DNA from 4 places in the Desulfocicer niacini genome. Region 1 is predicted to be linked to each of the others. Evidence: predicted binding sites of a transcription regulator. Region 1 holds the regulator's gene; each other region holds the start of a gene.

What was found. Region 1 encodes sigma-54, which starts transcription at its own class of promoters, with help from an activator protein. Its sites were predicted from a motif close to TNTGGCACANTTTCTGCTNT; they were not measured.
Region 2: the regulator sigma-54 is predicted to act here: its motif matches at 1,363-1,382, upstream of gabT (4-aminobutyrate--2-oxoglutarate transaminase).
Region 3: the regulator sigma-54 is predicted to act here: its motif matches at 1,378-1,397, upstream of ACYQ2M_RS03925 (diadenylate cyclase).
Region 4: the regulator sigma-54 is predicted to act here: its motif matches at 1,182-1,201, upstream of ACYQ2M_RS08520 (PEP-CTERM sorting domain-containing protein).

What each region holds. Positions count from the first base shown of each region.
Region 1 covers NZ_BAAHYK010000022.1:18,376-21,531, reverse strand. Annotated here, with positions in the region: gene ACYQ2M_RS13195 (PTS sugar transporter subunit IIA) at 1-257, opposite strand, end outside; gene hpf (ribosome hibernation-promoting factor, HPF/YfiA family) at 287-853, opposite strand; gene rpoN (RNA polymerase factor sigma-54) at 866-2,302, opposite strand; gene lptB (LPS export ABC transporter ATP-binding protein) at 2,304-3,026, opposite strand; gene ACYQ2M_RS13175 (LptA/OstA family protein) at 3,029-3,156, opposite strand, start outside.
Region 2 covers NZ_BAAHYK010000015.1:16,567-19,722, forward strand. Annotated here, with positions in the region: gene gabT (4-aminobutyrate--2-oxoglutarate transaminase) at 1-1,282, opposite strand, end outside; gene ACYQ2M_RS09725 (TRAP transporter substrate-binding protein) at 2,239-3,156, shown strand, end outside.
Region 3 covers NZ_BAAHYK010000005.1:113,054-116,209, forward strand. Annotated here, with positions in the region: gene ACYQ2M_RS03910 (ABC transporter substrate-binding protein) at 1-161, opposite strand, end outside; gene ACYQ2M_RS03915 ((Fe-S)-binding protein) at 385-819, opposite strand; gene ACYQ2M_RS03920 (hypothetical protein) at 938-1,336, opposite strand; gene ACYQ2M_RS03925 (diadenylate cyclase) at 1,629-3,074, shown strand; gene ACYQ2M_RS03930 (diaminopimelate decarboxylase family protein) at 3,121-3,156, opposite strand, start outside.
Region 4 covers NZ_BAAHYK010000012.1:116,830-119,985, forward strand. Annotated here, with positions in the region: gene ACYQ2M_RS08515 (type II secretion system F family protein) at 1-752, opposite strand, end outside; gene ACYQ2M_RS08520 (PEP-CTERM sorting domain-containing protein) at 1,402-2,058, shown strand; gene asnB (asparagine synthase (glutamine-hydrolyzing)) at 2,424-3,156, shown strand, end outside.

The sequences.
Region 1 (3,156 bases):
ACACCGCCACGACTGAGTCCAAATCCCACCACTATGGAATCAATGGCTTTGAGTTTTCCGTGGGGAATGCCGATCCCTCCCCCGATTCCCGTACTGCCAAGCTGCTCCCTCTCCAGCAATACCTTTAATATACTATGACTGTCGGTATGTGCCATGTCGGATACTGCAGCTGCGAGTTCCTCCAGTACGCCTTTTTTGTCATTTGATTTCAGATCGGCAATAATGGCTGATCTGTGAAGAATCTCTGATATTTTCATGTAAAGTTACACCTGAAGTATATAAACAATTAGTTGCGGGGCTGTATTAGTCCCAGGTTTCCATCATTGCGTCGATAAATTACATTTACGCGTTCTGTCCGGGCATTGCTGAACACAAAGAAATTATCATCTCCCGCCGTGAACTGGACCACTGCATCATCCACATCCATGGGTTTTACATTGATGGATTCCACCACCACCTCCGGCCCTGAAACAACTTCCGGTGAAGGAGTGGCAGCTTCAGTATCTGGTATAGCCGGACTGAGAAAGGCAATTTCTTCATCTTTAATACTTTGTTTGTTGCCGGACATGTGCTGTCTGCTTTTTTCTTTGCTCTTTTTGATCTGTCCCCGCAGTTTATCCACTAGGGTATCAATGGAAGAATACATATTTTCAGATGATTCTCTGGCATGGAGTTTCATACGATCACAGATCAGGGTTATTTCAGCAATATGTCTGATTTTTTCAACGGAAAGGACCACATTTGCCTCTGCGGGGCTTTCCAGCATCTTGTCAAAGCGATCCATCTTTTTCTGAACATAGGACTTTAAAGCATCGGAAGGATCAATTCGTTTGAAAGTTACGGCTGTCTGCATAGTGTTACCTCCCTAAAATTGTTTTCGTTTGCTGGATGGAAGAATGCAAAGCATTTCCCTGTATTTTGCCACGGTTCTTCTGGCAATTTCAATGTTGTCCTTTTCCAGTAATTCTGCCAGTTTTTTATCGCTCAACGGGTGCTGTGGATCTTCCGCCGCCACAAGGTCTCTGATTTTTTCCTTGACACTTTCAGAGGCCATGGCCGCACCGTTGGTGCGTTTGATGGAGCTGTTAAAAAAATATTTCAGTTCAAACATCCCCTGGGGGGTGTAGGCATACTTGTTGGTGGTTACACGGCTGATGGTGGATTCGTGCATTTCAATGTCTTCGGCAACATCTTTTAAGATCATGGGTTTAAGATAAGAAACCCCCTTGTCAAAGAAATCCCTTTGGAACTTGATAATGCTTTCCATCACGGCATAGATGGTTTTCTGGCGTTGGTGGATGCTTTTTATCAGCCAAGATGCCGCCTGCATTTTTTCATGGAGATAGGCCTTGGCATCCTTGGGTATTTCTGTGCCGTTGGAGATGGAATCCTTGTAATAGCGGTTGATTTTAAGCTTGGGAAGTCCGTCATCGTTCATGACGATCTTGTAATCATCTCCGTCCTTGTACACATAAATGTCCGGCAGTATATAATGGGGCTCCTCCGAGGAGAATTCCCGGCCGGGCTTGGGTTCCAGGTATTTAATAACATTGACGCAGGAGATGACATTGTCAATGGAGATGTTCAGGGCATTGGCAATTTTCTTGTAGTTTTTATTTTCAAGGTTCTTGATGTGCTCTGAAATAATCCGTTCAAGGATGGGGTTGGTGATTCCCAGTCGTTTGACCTGGATGAGCAGGGCTTCTTTGAGATCCCGGGCGCACACGCCGGGAGGATCAAAGGTTTGCATGGTTTTAAGAAGGGTTTCAACGGCTTCCATTTCAAAATTACCTGTCTGGGCAATTTCTTCAAGGGGAGCACAAAGATAGCCGTCAATGTTAAGGTTGCCAATGATCAGGCTGCCGATCTGCTCTTCCATGGGGGTCGGGCCATTCATGAGAAGCTGCCATTGCAGATGTGCCTCCAGGGTTGTTTTCTGGCTGGTGAATGCCTCGTAGTTGGGGGCCTCTTGATGATCTCTTTCCGTGTGAACGCGACCGGTGGAGTTATATTCATTGATATAACTTTCCCAGTCAATGTCATCGCGGACCTTTTCATCAATGGTGACCTCTTTCATGGGTTCTTCCTGGGCCGGGGACGCTTCTTCCTTGTCCGTCCGTTCGGTCTCTTCGGGCAGTTCTGCCACCACTTCCTCAAGGGCCGGGTTTTCTTCCATTTCCTGCTGTATCATGCCCGCAAGTTCCAGGCGGGACAGTTGAAGCAGTTTAATGGCCTGCTGCAACTGGGGGGTCATCACCAGCTGCTGCGTCAAAGTTAGATTTTGTTGGAGTCCAAGTGCCATATCACAGTTTAAAGTCATCTCCCAGATAGATTTTACGTGCTAACTTGCTTGAGGTGATTTTTTCAGGGGAACCTGATTCAATCACACTTCCCTCATTCATGATATAAGCGGTGTTGCAGACACACAAAGTTTCCCGCACATTGTGGTCGGAAATCAAAATGCCGATGCCTTTTTTTGTCAACTGCACAATGATCTGCTGAATGTCGGCCACAGCCAAGGGGTCAATGCCGGCAAATGGTTCGTCCAGAAGGATAAAAAGTGGGTCTGTGGACAGTACCCTTGCGATTTCAAGCCTTCTACGTTCTCCACCGGACAGTACACTTGCCTTCTGTTCAGCCAGATTTAAAATTCCCAGCTCCTTCATTAGGCCCTCTGCCTTTCCGGTAATATTTATCGGGGGATCGGGCAGGACCTCCAGTACCGCAGTAATGTTTTGTTTAACGGTGAGTTTTCGAAATATGGACGGTTCCTGGGGAAGATACCCGATTCCGTTTCTTGCCCTCATATACATTGGATAGTCTGTAATTTCTTCCCGGTCAAGGAAAACCTTGCCTTCATCCGGTTTAATCAGGCCCACTGCCATGTAAAATGTGGTGGTTTTTCCGGCTCCGTTGGGACCCAGCAGCCCTGTTACCTCACCGTGCTTCACGCATATGTTGACATCTTTAACAACGGTTCTTCCCTTATAAATTTTCACCAGGTGATTTAATGTCAGCTCGGGCATGTTTATTTTTTTCCCGGTCCCTTGGAGGTTGAGTCTGCATCAGCGGAATTAAAGAATGCTTCCACTCGATTTGTGCCCTCACTTTCCACCACCACCCGGCGGGTGTCCTGGTACAGGGTTATTTTTTTAC
Region 2 (3,156 bases), on a different contig from region 1:
CTTCAAGAATGGCAAGTCCCTTATCCAGCTGATCATCGGTGATGACAAAGGGCATCAGGGTTCTGATGACATTTCCGTAGTTACCGCAGGAAAGCACTACAAGCCCCTTGTCGTAGCAGATCTGGGTCAATTTTTTGGCCTGTTCCGTGGCCGGCGCTTTGGTCTCTCTGTCCTTAACAAGTTCCAGGGCCAGCATGGGTCCCTTGCCTCGGACTTCGCCGATGATTTCATGGGATTTCTGCATGGCGGTAAACCGATCCCAAAGGGTTTCACCAAGGGCTTTGGACCTTTCCATGAGTTTATCTTCAAAAAGAATTTCAAGAACGGCAAGGGCAGCCCTGCAGGAAATGGGGTTACCGCTGTAGGTACCGCCAAGACCACCAATGTGGGGCAGATCCATGATTTCCTTTCGACCGGTGACGGCACTCAATGGCATACCGCCGGCAAGGCTCTTGGCCTGGGTAACCAGATCCGGCTCAATGCCCCAGTGCTCAATGGCCAGAAACTTACCGGTACGACCGGCTCCTGCCTGGACCTCATCAATTATGAGCATAATACCGTATTTTTTGCACAGCTGGGACAGCTTCGGAAAATATTCCGGAGGGGGTGTCACAAACCCCCCTTCTCCCTGGATGGGCTCGGCAATGATGGCTGCCGTGGACTCGGGGTTCACATTGCTGATAAAGAAATCTTCAAGATAATCTGCACAATAGGTGTTGCATTTCGGGTGGGTTAACCCAAAGGGGCAGCGATAACAATAGGGATAGGGCATGCGATACACTTCCGGTGCAAAGGGACCAAACCCGTATTTATAAGGTTTCACCTTACTGGTCAGGGACATGGTGAGAAGCGTTCTGCCATGAAAGCCATTTTCAAAGCAGATAACGGCAGGCCTTTTAGTGGCATATCTTGCAATTTTGACTGCATTTTCAACGGCTTCTGCTCCACTGTTGGCAAACATGGTCATCTTTTCAAAATCGCCGGGAACCAGTTTATTGAGCTTGTCAGCCAATTCCACATAGGAATCATACATACCCACATGAAAACAGGTATGAATAAATTTTTCAGCCTGATCCTTGATGGCAGCCACAACTTTAGGATGGCAATGGCCCACATTATTGACACCAATCCCACCGGCGAAATCGATGAAATCACGTCCGTCAATATCGGTCATGACAGCACCAGAGGCGTGGCTTATAACAGCCGGAGTAATATTGGCAGGTCCCTGGGGAACGCTTGATTTACGCAGTGTCATGAAACGATCATGCTTCTCTGAACTCATATTATTTATCTCCCATTCTAATTGATGATACGATTGCGGTTATCGCTTTGATTTGGGTTTGGTATTGCTTTATGACTTAAACAGCAAAAAATATGCCATATTGCTGACATTCTAGAATCAATAACGCAAGCCTGCCCCACCCCGCTTGAACTCACCCCAAAGTAAGCCATGTTCTGGCCAAGGCCAGCATGTTTAAAGCTAAAAGCGTTATCACTAAAGCTGCACTTCCATGATTCACCACCTCTGCAGGGGTTTCCAAGGTGTATTTCTTTCCATGAATCCTTCAGCACCGAAAATTAAGGAAACGGGCAAAAGGTCGCTGTAGTGCAATCTGAATCTCCAATATACTGCCCGAATCAATGCCTCACAATGCATAAATGCATATTTATGCACATTTGCATTAAAATCCCATAAATAAATATCCTTTTTAAGATATAGTCAATGATTACAGCTACCTTATTCATAACATAAAATACATAAACCGCCAAAAAGAGTAAGGGTGAAAAATTTTATATGCATTATTGCATACAAATCACTGCAAAAAGCAATCACCTTCCAGACCAGCCATGTATTATTGAGGCCACTTTCAACAAACTTGACTCAAAATAAAAAACATCACCCCACCCAGATATCATAAGCCTGCTTCCCAATGTGGGGCTTGGTCACAGTATGGGCCACTTTGTGGTGGGTCCACCGACAGGTGGCCCATACTGTGCCCAAGCCCCCATTGTGAATATACCAATGAAAATTTGAGAAGAAAAAAACAGTCTATTTGCCGCCCCAATTTTATATGGTATAAACTTTGCATATTTAGGCATGCTATAGCATTGATCATTGCAGACTAACAGGGCACACCGGGGGGTCAGTTGATAATCCCTCAGATATTACCCCCATCCAGATACCCTGCAAAGGAGATGATCATTAACCAAAAGATTGTATAATGGAGACAAAACAGCATGTTAAAAAGAAGCAAATTTGATTTTTTGAAAAACATTCTTTTCATTATGGTGCTCACAATCATTATCACCGGCTTTGGCACAGGCTTTACAGACGATGCCCATGCCGCCAAGACACATAAATTCACCATGCAGAACATGTTCTCATTAAATCACCCCATCACCCTGGCAGTGACGGAAATGGCAAAAAACGTTAAAAAAAACAGTGATGGTCAGATTAATATTCAAATTCTTCCCTCCGGTGCGCTGGTAAAAGGCCCCAACATCTTTGAAACCGTTGGCAATGGTGCCATTGACATGGGCACCACCTGTTCGTGTTACCATGGTGGAATCCTACCTGTTGCAGCAACAGCCTTTGCCCTGCCCGGCGATCCCCGGGGTGTGGACCAGATTCTTGACTTTATCTATGATGAAGAAGTTCTAAAATTTTATCGGGACGCCTATGCCAAGGTAAATGTCTTCTATGGCGCCCCCCTTGTCATGGACGGCTACACCATTGTGTCCAAAAAACCCATCAACACCTGGGAAGACTTAAAAAAAATCAAGGTCAGGGCCTCGGGCTCCATCGCAAAGACTTTCCAGAAAATGGGAATCAACACCGTTTTCATCCCTTTTTCAGAAATTTATGTAGCCCTTTCCCGGGGCACCATTGATGCGGAAATCAGTGGAAGTCATACGGAAAGCTTTCTTGCCAAGACCTTTGAAGTGGCAAAATACCAAACGGTTCCCGATATCTCCGGTGCACAGAACTGTGAAGTTATCATCAACCAGGATCGATGGAACGAGCTGCCTGAGAACCTGCAGGTAACCTTTGAAAAAGAACTCAAAGCCTGTTCAACCCATGTAGCCGCACTATTTGCCGCAGAAAACAAGGTGGTTAAAGAAAAAATGGAGGCCCAGGGCGCAGAATATGTTCAA
Region 3 (3,156 bases), on a different contig from region 1:
GCTGCCGGATACAACAGAATGCCGGCCATCTGGGATGCCGCAGCAGCGGAAACGCCTAAAAGCGAAGCATATCGAATAAATTCTCGACGGGTCAATTTTTTTTTGTCCAGGTCGTTTTTCAGTGAATGAACCGCTTTGTGGACCTGTTTACTCTTATTCATTTTTCCTCCTTAATGGTTGATAATGCGTAGCCATTGAAAATGAATAAAAGAAAACATCTCTTTGTACATAGAAACCAGAATCTGTGCACATTTTTTATAATTTTAAAGCAAATTCAATGGCTTGTATTTGCCTGCGTTCTGAGCTTTTGGAATGAAATTCAAAGACTGGATACTTCCAGATTAGATATCATCTCCAGTAGCCTATGGTGTTTAGGCCCATATTTCAAGGAAAAGTTGTGGGTTGTACTTTGCGCAGCAGCTTCGCAAGATCATGGACAACTATATTGCTGTTACATTCTTTAAGACCGTACTGGAGCATGGTGATGCAGTAGGGGGAAGCAGATGCCACCATTTGCGCTCCGGTGTCCGTGATCTCTTTTGCACGGTTCACATTCATATGGCTGCCCAATGTCTCCTCCATGAACATTCGTGCACCACCGGCACCGCAGCAGAAACCGTTGCCTTTTGAGCGTTTCATCTCAATGGTTGGCTGGCCCTGGTTCATCCGGGTGATGAGCTGTCTTGGTTCATCAAAGATTTTGTTCCATCGACCAAGATAGCAGGAGTCATGGAAGGTGATGGTACCAAGGGCTCTGTCATCCAGGATTAATTTGTTCTGCTTGAACAGTTCCATCAGGAATTGGGAATGATGCGCCACCGGAAAGTGGCACCAAATTCCGGGTATTCGTTTTTCAAAATATTGTAAGTGTGGGGGCAAGCCGTGAGTATGCGTTTGGGCTTGCATTCATTAAGGGGCTCAACAGGGTGCATGAGCATCATCTGGGCCAGATATTTATATCTTCGTAGGCACGGCAGGTGGTGCAGACCCACAGGACATCAGGCGTGATGCCCGAGGTTTTCCCCGCAAGGGGTTCGATCTCATCTTTATTGCCGTCCAAAATGGGCTGGGACCATTGGAATAAATTGGTTTTGAGATTAAGGATAACGGTGTGGGTCCAGCCCGTTATTTTTTTGCGCCGTACATTGCTCTGGCCCAGTATATCCTTAAACACAACCTCCATTCGCTGTCGTATGGGATCTGGCAGACCTGGACCTTTTCCGTCCATGGATTGCATGATGAGATAAAGTCGTTTTACTTTGGTTTTAAAGAGGTAAAACGCCCCGGCGAGAAAGAGTGTCATAATCGCTGATTTGAGAGCAATATACAGTGTCATGGTTTCAGTATTCCTGTTTTTCCCGTTCCTTTGTTAATGCCGGTGCCACAATTTTTGGACTTTATTGTGCCCTGACTTCTTTGAAACAAGTCAAGTCAGGAAGTTGTGTCGAGGGTAAAAAAAATTGCTCATCAAGTAATAGGTGTTGGCAAGGACTCTTTATTTTTATAAAGTCAAACTCCAATAGATATCAATGAAATTGTAACCAAGCCCCGAACGTTTGATTGACGAGGTCCTGTTAACAATCGTTGAAGACCAACTTAAACATCAAATAACCGGAGAGACACTGCCTATGGATGAATATGCCTTTAATTGCAGCTGTATCCGCGAAAGCATGGAAGGGTTGAGGGAAGGCCTGACCCATTTTTCCGGGCCCAGCCGCACAGCCGTGATTTACGCCATTAAACCCGAAGATCCCATATACATTTATGATCCGCAAAATCTTCTTGCCGGTCATGAGCCAAAAATCAAAGAGCTGTATCTTGATGTGGATGCATGGCGTAGAAGAATCAACCTTTGCTATGATAAAAAAAAATTCAGCAATCTGGTTCCGGAAAAGAACCTGGAACTGGCAGGACTGATTTCCTGTGGCGGATGCTCAAGTTCTGTGGTTTATCAAATGTGGTTTACCGAACACCATCCGGACATGTGCTCCATCGGCCCCACTGAAAGGTGGCTGGAACAGGCTGTGTGGCGGGTCTCCCATGATATCGCCAATGAAGAAGAGCTGTACACCGGCATTTCAGGTGGTTTCCTCAAAGAATATGCCACCCATGCGGTGAGGGATTATCTGGTGGATGAGATGAATGTGCTGCTCGGATGGGACACCCGGGTCCGGGTATACCCGATTCTGGAAGCGGTACTTAAAATATCCAGAACCCCTGAAGAAGGGGCATGGCCAAAGGGTAAATTGCTTTTTGCGGAAAAGCACTCCCTTGGTAAAATGAACTTTCTTGCAAAGTTTCCCAAGGCAGAACAACCCCTTTTGGAGAATGTTAAGCATATTAGAAAACTCCTCCAGGCCGTTCAAAACTCAGACCGGAGACTGGTGGCAGATGAAAAAAATATCATCGGCATCATCAACGAAGACAATCCTGATTTTTCCATCATGGCCGATTTTAAAGGTCGGTATGGATTTTTAAAACTCAATGAAAAGAAGGTGTGTTCTTTTTCAGACGGCTGTTTTAAGTCAACCACCCGTAAAGCAAAGCTTGTGCAGGTTGAAGAGGTGTTGCTGGACTCTGACATGAATCCTGAAGATGTGTCCACTTTATTTAAAATTATTTCCGGGATTGTTCATAGTGCAGCCAGTCAGCGGCATGGCTGCAGCATTGTTGTTGACCTGAATGAGTCCCCCATTTTTATGCCGGGTAATTCGGTGGTAAATCCCCTTGAACTTGAAGATTATGAAAATCTGGAACTGGCCAAATCTCTTGCCAGGGTGGATGGTGCCCTGCATATAGGGATGGACTTGAAATTGCACAAATTTGCCTGTCTGCTGGACGGCGATTATGTGGCAACTGAAAACAGAGCCCGGGGGGCCCGGTTTAATTCTGCGCTTCGGTTCACTGCAAAACATGAAAAAATCATGGTCATTGTGGTCTCATCGGATTCCCTTGTCTCTGTGGTGATGGGCGGTATAGTGCTTGACACCAAATGGCGCCTGAAGCCTTCCATGATTTGCAGCGGACCTGTGCTGCTGCAAAGGTGGATTGATACCTCTGATTTGTCTTATTAGGCTTTCATCGCCATTGAGGGACTTCATTCAGGAGCATCACGCTTACTCAAGGAAAAGACAGCACCGGGGGAACGGCCTTGAT
Region 4 (3,156 bases), on a different contig from region 1:
TCAAATATCAGAGCACCTTTTTCCCACTTCAAAAAAAAATAACTCATCACACAAATTAGACAAAACCCCATGGCCATGAACCCGTATCCCTGTTTTACAACATCGGTGATACGGAGCAGGACCGCCGTAAAAAAAGGCAATTGCGTGGCTGTCTCCACAAAGGAAGATGTCACGGCAGGCACCACAAAAAGAATTAGAAACGCAACCACGAAAAAAGAGCACACCGATAAAATCAACGGATAGATGGAAGCGGCCTTCACCTTCTGCTTGAGAGCCTCGGTTTTTCGGGTATATGAAAGATAATTGGATATGGCTCCGGGAAGGTCCCCCCCCAATTCTCCGGCCCGGAGAGAGGCAATATAAAGGGGAGAAAAAACATGGGCATAAGTTCCCATGGCACCGGAAACAGACTCACCTGAGGCAATAACGTTCCTAATTTCCTTTAAAAGACGGTAAAAACCCTGAACTTGTTTTTTTTTGGAAAGAATATTGTCAAAGGCTGCAACCACAGGCAATCCGGCCTTTAAAAGCACGGAAAATTCCTGATTAAAGGCATAAAACAACCTGGGGTTCATGCGAACTTGGGGTTTAAGAGAGAAAAATGATCGCTTGCCGGTGCTTTTACTGGCACTCACAAGGTGAGTCCCTTCCTTAAGCAATTGCGCCCTGACACGTTCAATGGTATCAGCGACAATCATCCGCTCAACCATATGGCCGTCACTGGTGACGATTTTACACCGGTATGTCGGCATAAAAAAGAGTACCTCCGTTTCAAACGTTTAAATCATGATTGTGCCTTGATGAATCTGCTTTGTTTTTTTACGAACAATCTATTAAATTTTTTTTCCAAAAGCAATGATTATTCCAAACCGGTGTGCCCCATTGCCAATGGCTGTATGAAAAGAAATACTCACCATACATGTAAACATTGTGCTATTGTCTTTGAGTATGTGAAACAAATTACATACTCACTTGGCCCTGGTCATCACCTCGACCAGACATGATAGAAATGTTGGTGGATCAAAGGCTGACTTTTTTTCATGACCCATGATTTTTATCAATCGCCAGTGTTTACTTCGAAACCAATTTAAATAAACGTGCCCAGAAGTAAAGCAAGTCAGCCCCATCTCAAAAGTGGCCCATAACAATTTTTTCAGAATCAACCATTCCCGGCACACCGAGGGGGCACAAACTTTGCTTTTTTTTAAAATGTTTCATATGATCGCCACAGTCAGGCCTTTTTCTGAACTCGTTCTGCCACAACATATAATGGCGTCCGCAACCAAAAATCTTACAAATTAATACCTTTGGGTGATAGACCAAAAGCTTTAATTGATTTAATGTGAGATATAAGATAAAAATCAGCAAAAAAAATTCAAACTTTAATAACGGGGGTTATACATGAAAAAATATTTGAGCGTATTTCTAATTCTCTTTACCCTTTGTCTGACGTCCAATGTCAGCGCCTATGACTTTGATGTCAATGTTGGAGATCAGGTTATCTGGGCTGGCGATTATGTGGGGAACGGGGGAGAATTCACCTGGACACTGCTGGATGACGGGGGCGATCGAACAGATTTCTCATGGTCATCATTTTGCGTAGAAACCAGCCAGACCATACGCAGAGCCACCCCCTACACCGTAACCGGCATTTCCGACACAACCACATCCGGTGCAACACTTACCAATGAAGTTGCCTGGCTGTACTGGAATTTCAGCAATAATACCCTGGATGGCTACAATAGCTCCAGCACAACGAGTCAAATGGCTCTTCAGAATCTTATTTGGGACGGGTTGAATCAAGACGACTCTTATTTTTCCTGGAGACGTGGTGTTGGGAACCAGATGGATACATGGCTTGAGATGGCAGAAACAGCCATACAAGGCGGTTGGACCAACGATGGCCTGGTTCAGATCTTGAATCTGGGAGGCGCTCAAGATCAACTGATTGCAGCAAACCCCGTTCCGGAACCGGCAAGTATGTGTCTTCTTGGAATCGGACTGATCGGACTGGCTGTGGTGGGAAGAAAAAAGATACAGCACCAAACCATGGTATAATTACCACGGGCAGGCCACATTCGAAATTCAGTACTTGTGAAGAAGATAAGGTTTGATTTAGAAAATTAAAGAATTTATAACTGACGCGTTTTTTACAGACAGCCATTTTTTTCAGAATCAGGGAAAGGACCTCCTTGACCATGAAAAGAATGGCTGTTTTATTATATCCCCGCTCCTTTTTTACAATCCGCGTCACATCTGTTTGACAAATCCATCGCATCTCTTTATAGTCAAATGTCAGCATTTAATCCAGTGTGAACGCCATCGGTACACACACTAATCCCAACGGCCGACCTTAAAAACCGGCCCCGATGACAAAACACATTGCTCACATTACGCTAAACCAACGCAAGCGAGATACATCCATGTGCGGAATTGCCGGAATTCTCAATTTCAAAACCCCTGAAGATAAAATCCCATTGCTTTCGTCCATGCTAGCCAGTTTGCAACACCGAGGCCCCGATGCCGCAGGAATTTTCACCCAGGGCCCTGCAGGCCTTGGCAGCGTCCGCCTGAGCATCATTGATCTTTCCGGTGGAAATCAACCCATTCATAATGAAGACAAATCCATCTGGCTGGTTTTCAATGGCGAAATCTTCAACTACCCTGAACTCAGGACACTGCTGATATCCATGGGACACCAATTCTATACCCAGACAGATACCGAGGTTCTGGTTCATCTGTATGAGAGCTTTGGCACCGGTATGTTTACTCATCTCAACGGACAGTTTGCCTTTGCCCTGTGGGATACCAGGACCCGGGCCCTGCTTCTGGGAAGGGACAGGCTGGGCATTCGCCCCCTGTTTTATCATCTCCACCACCAGCGTCTTATATTCGGATCGGAGATCAAGGCTTTATTTGCTGACAAAACGATCTCCCGGGAGCTGGATTCCCAATCCCTTTCTGACATCTTTTGCTGCTGGGCTCCTGTGGGGAAGGCCACGGCCTTTAAAAACATTTTTCAGTTACCCCCCGGCCACTATGCCACGTTTTCCGCACAAGGTCTTTCCATCCATCAATACTGGGATCTCCCAGGACCTGTGCAGGAGACAAAAAAATCCACCGACCAATGGGTGGAAGAGCTCAACGAGCTTATTA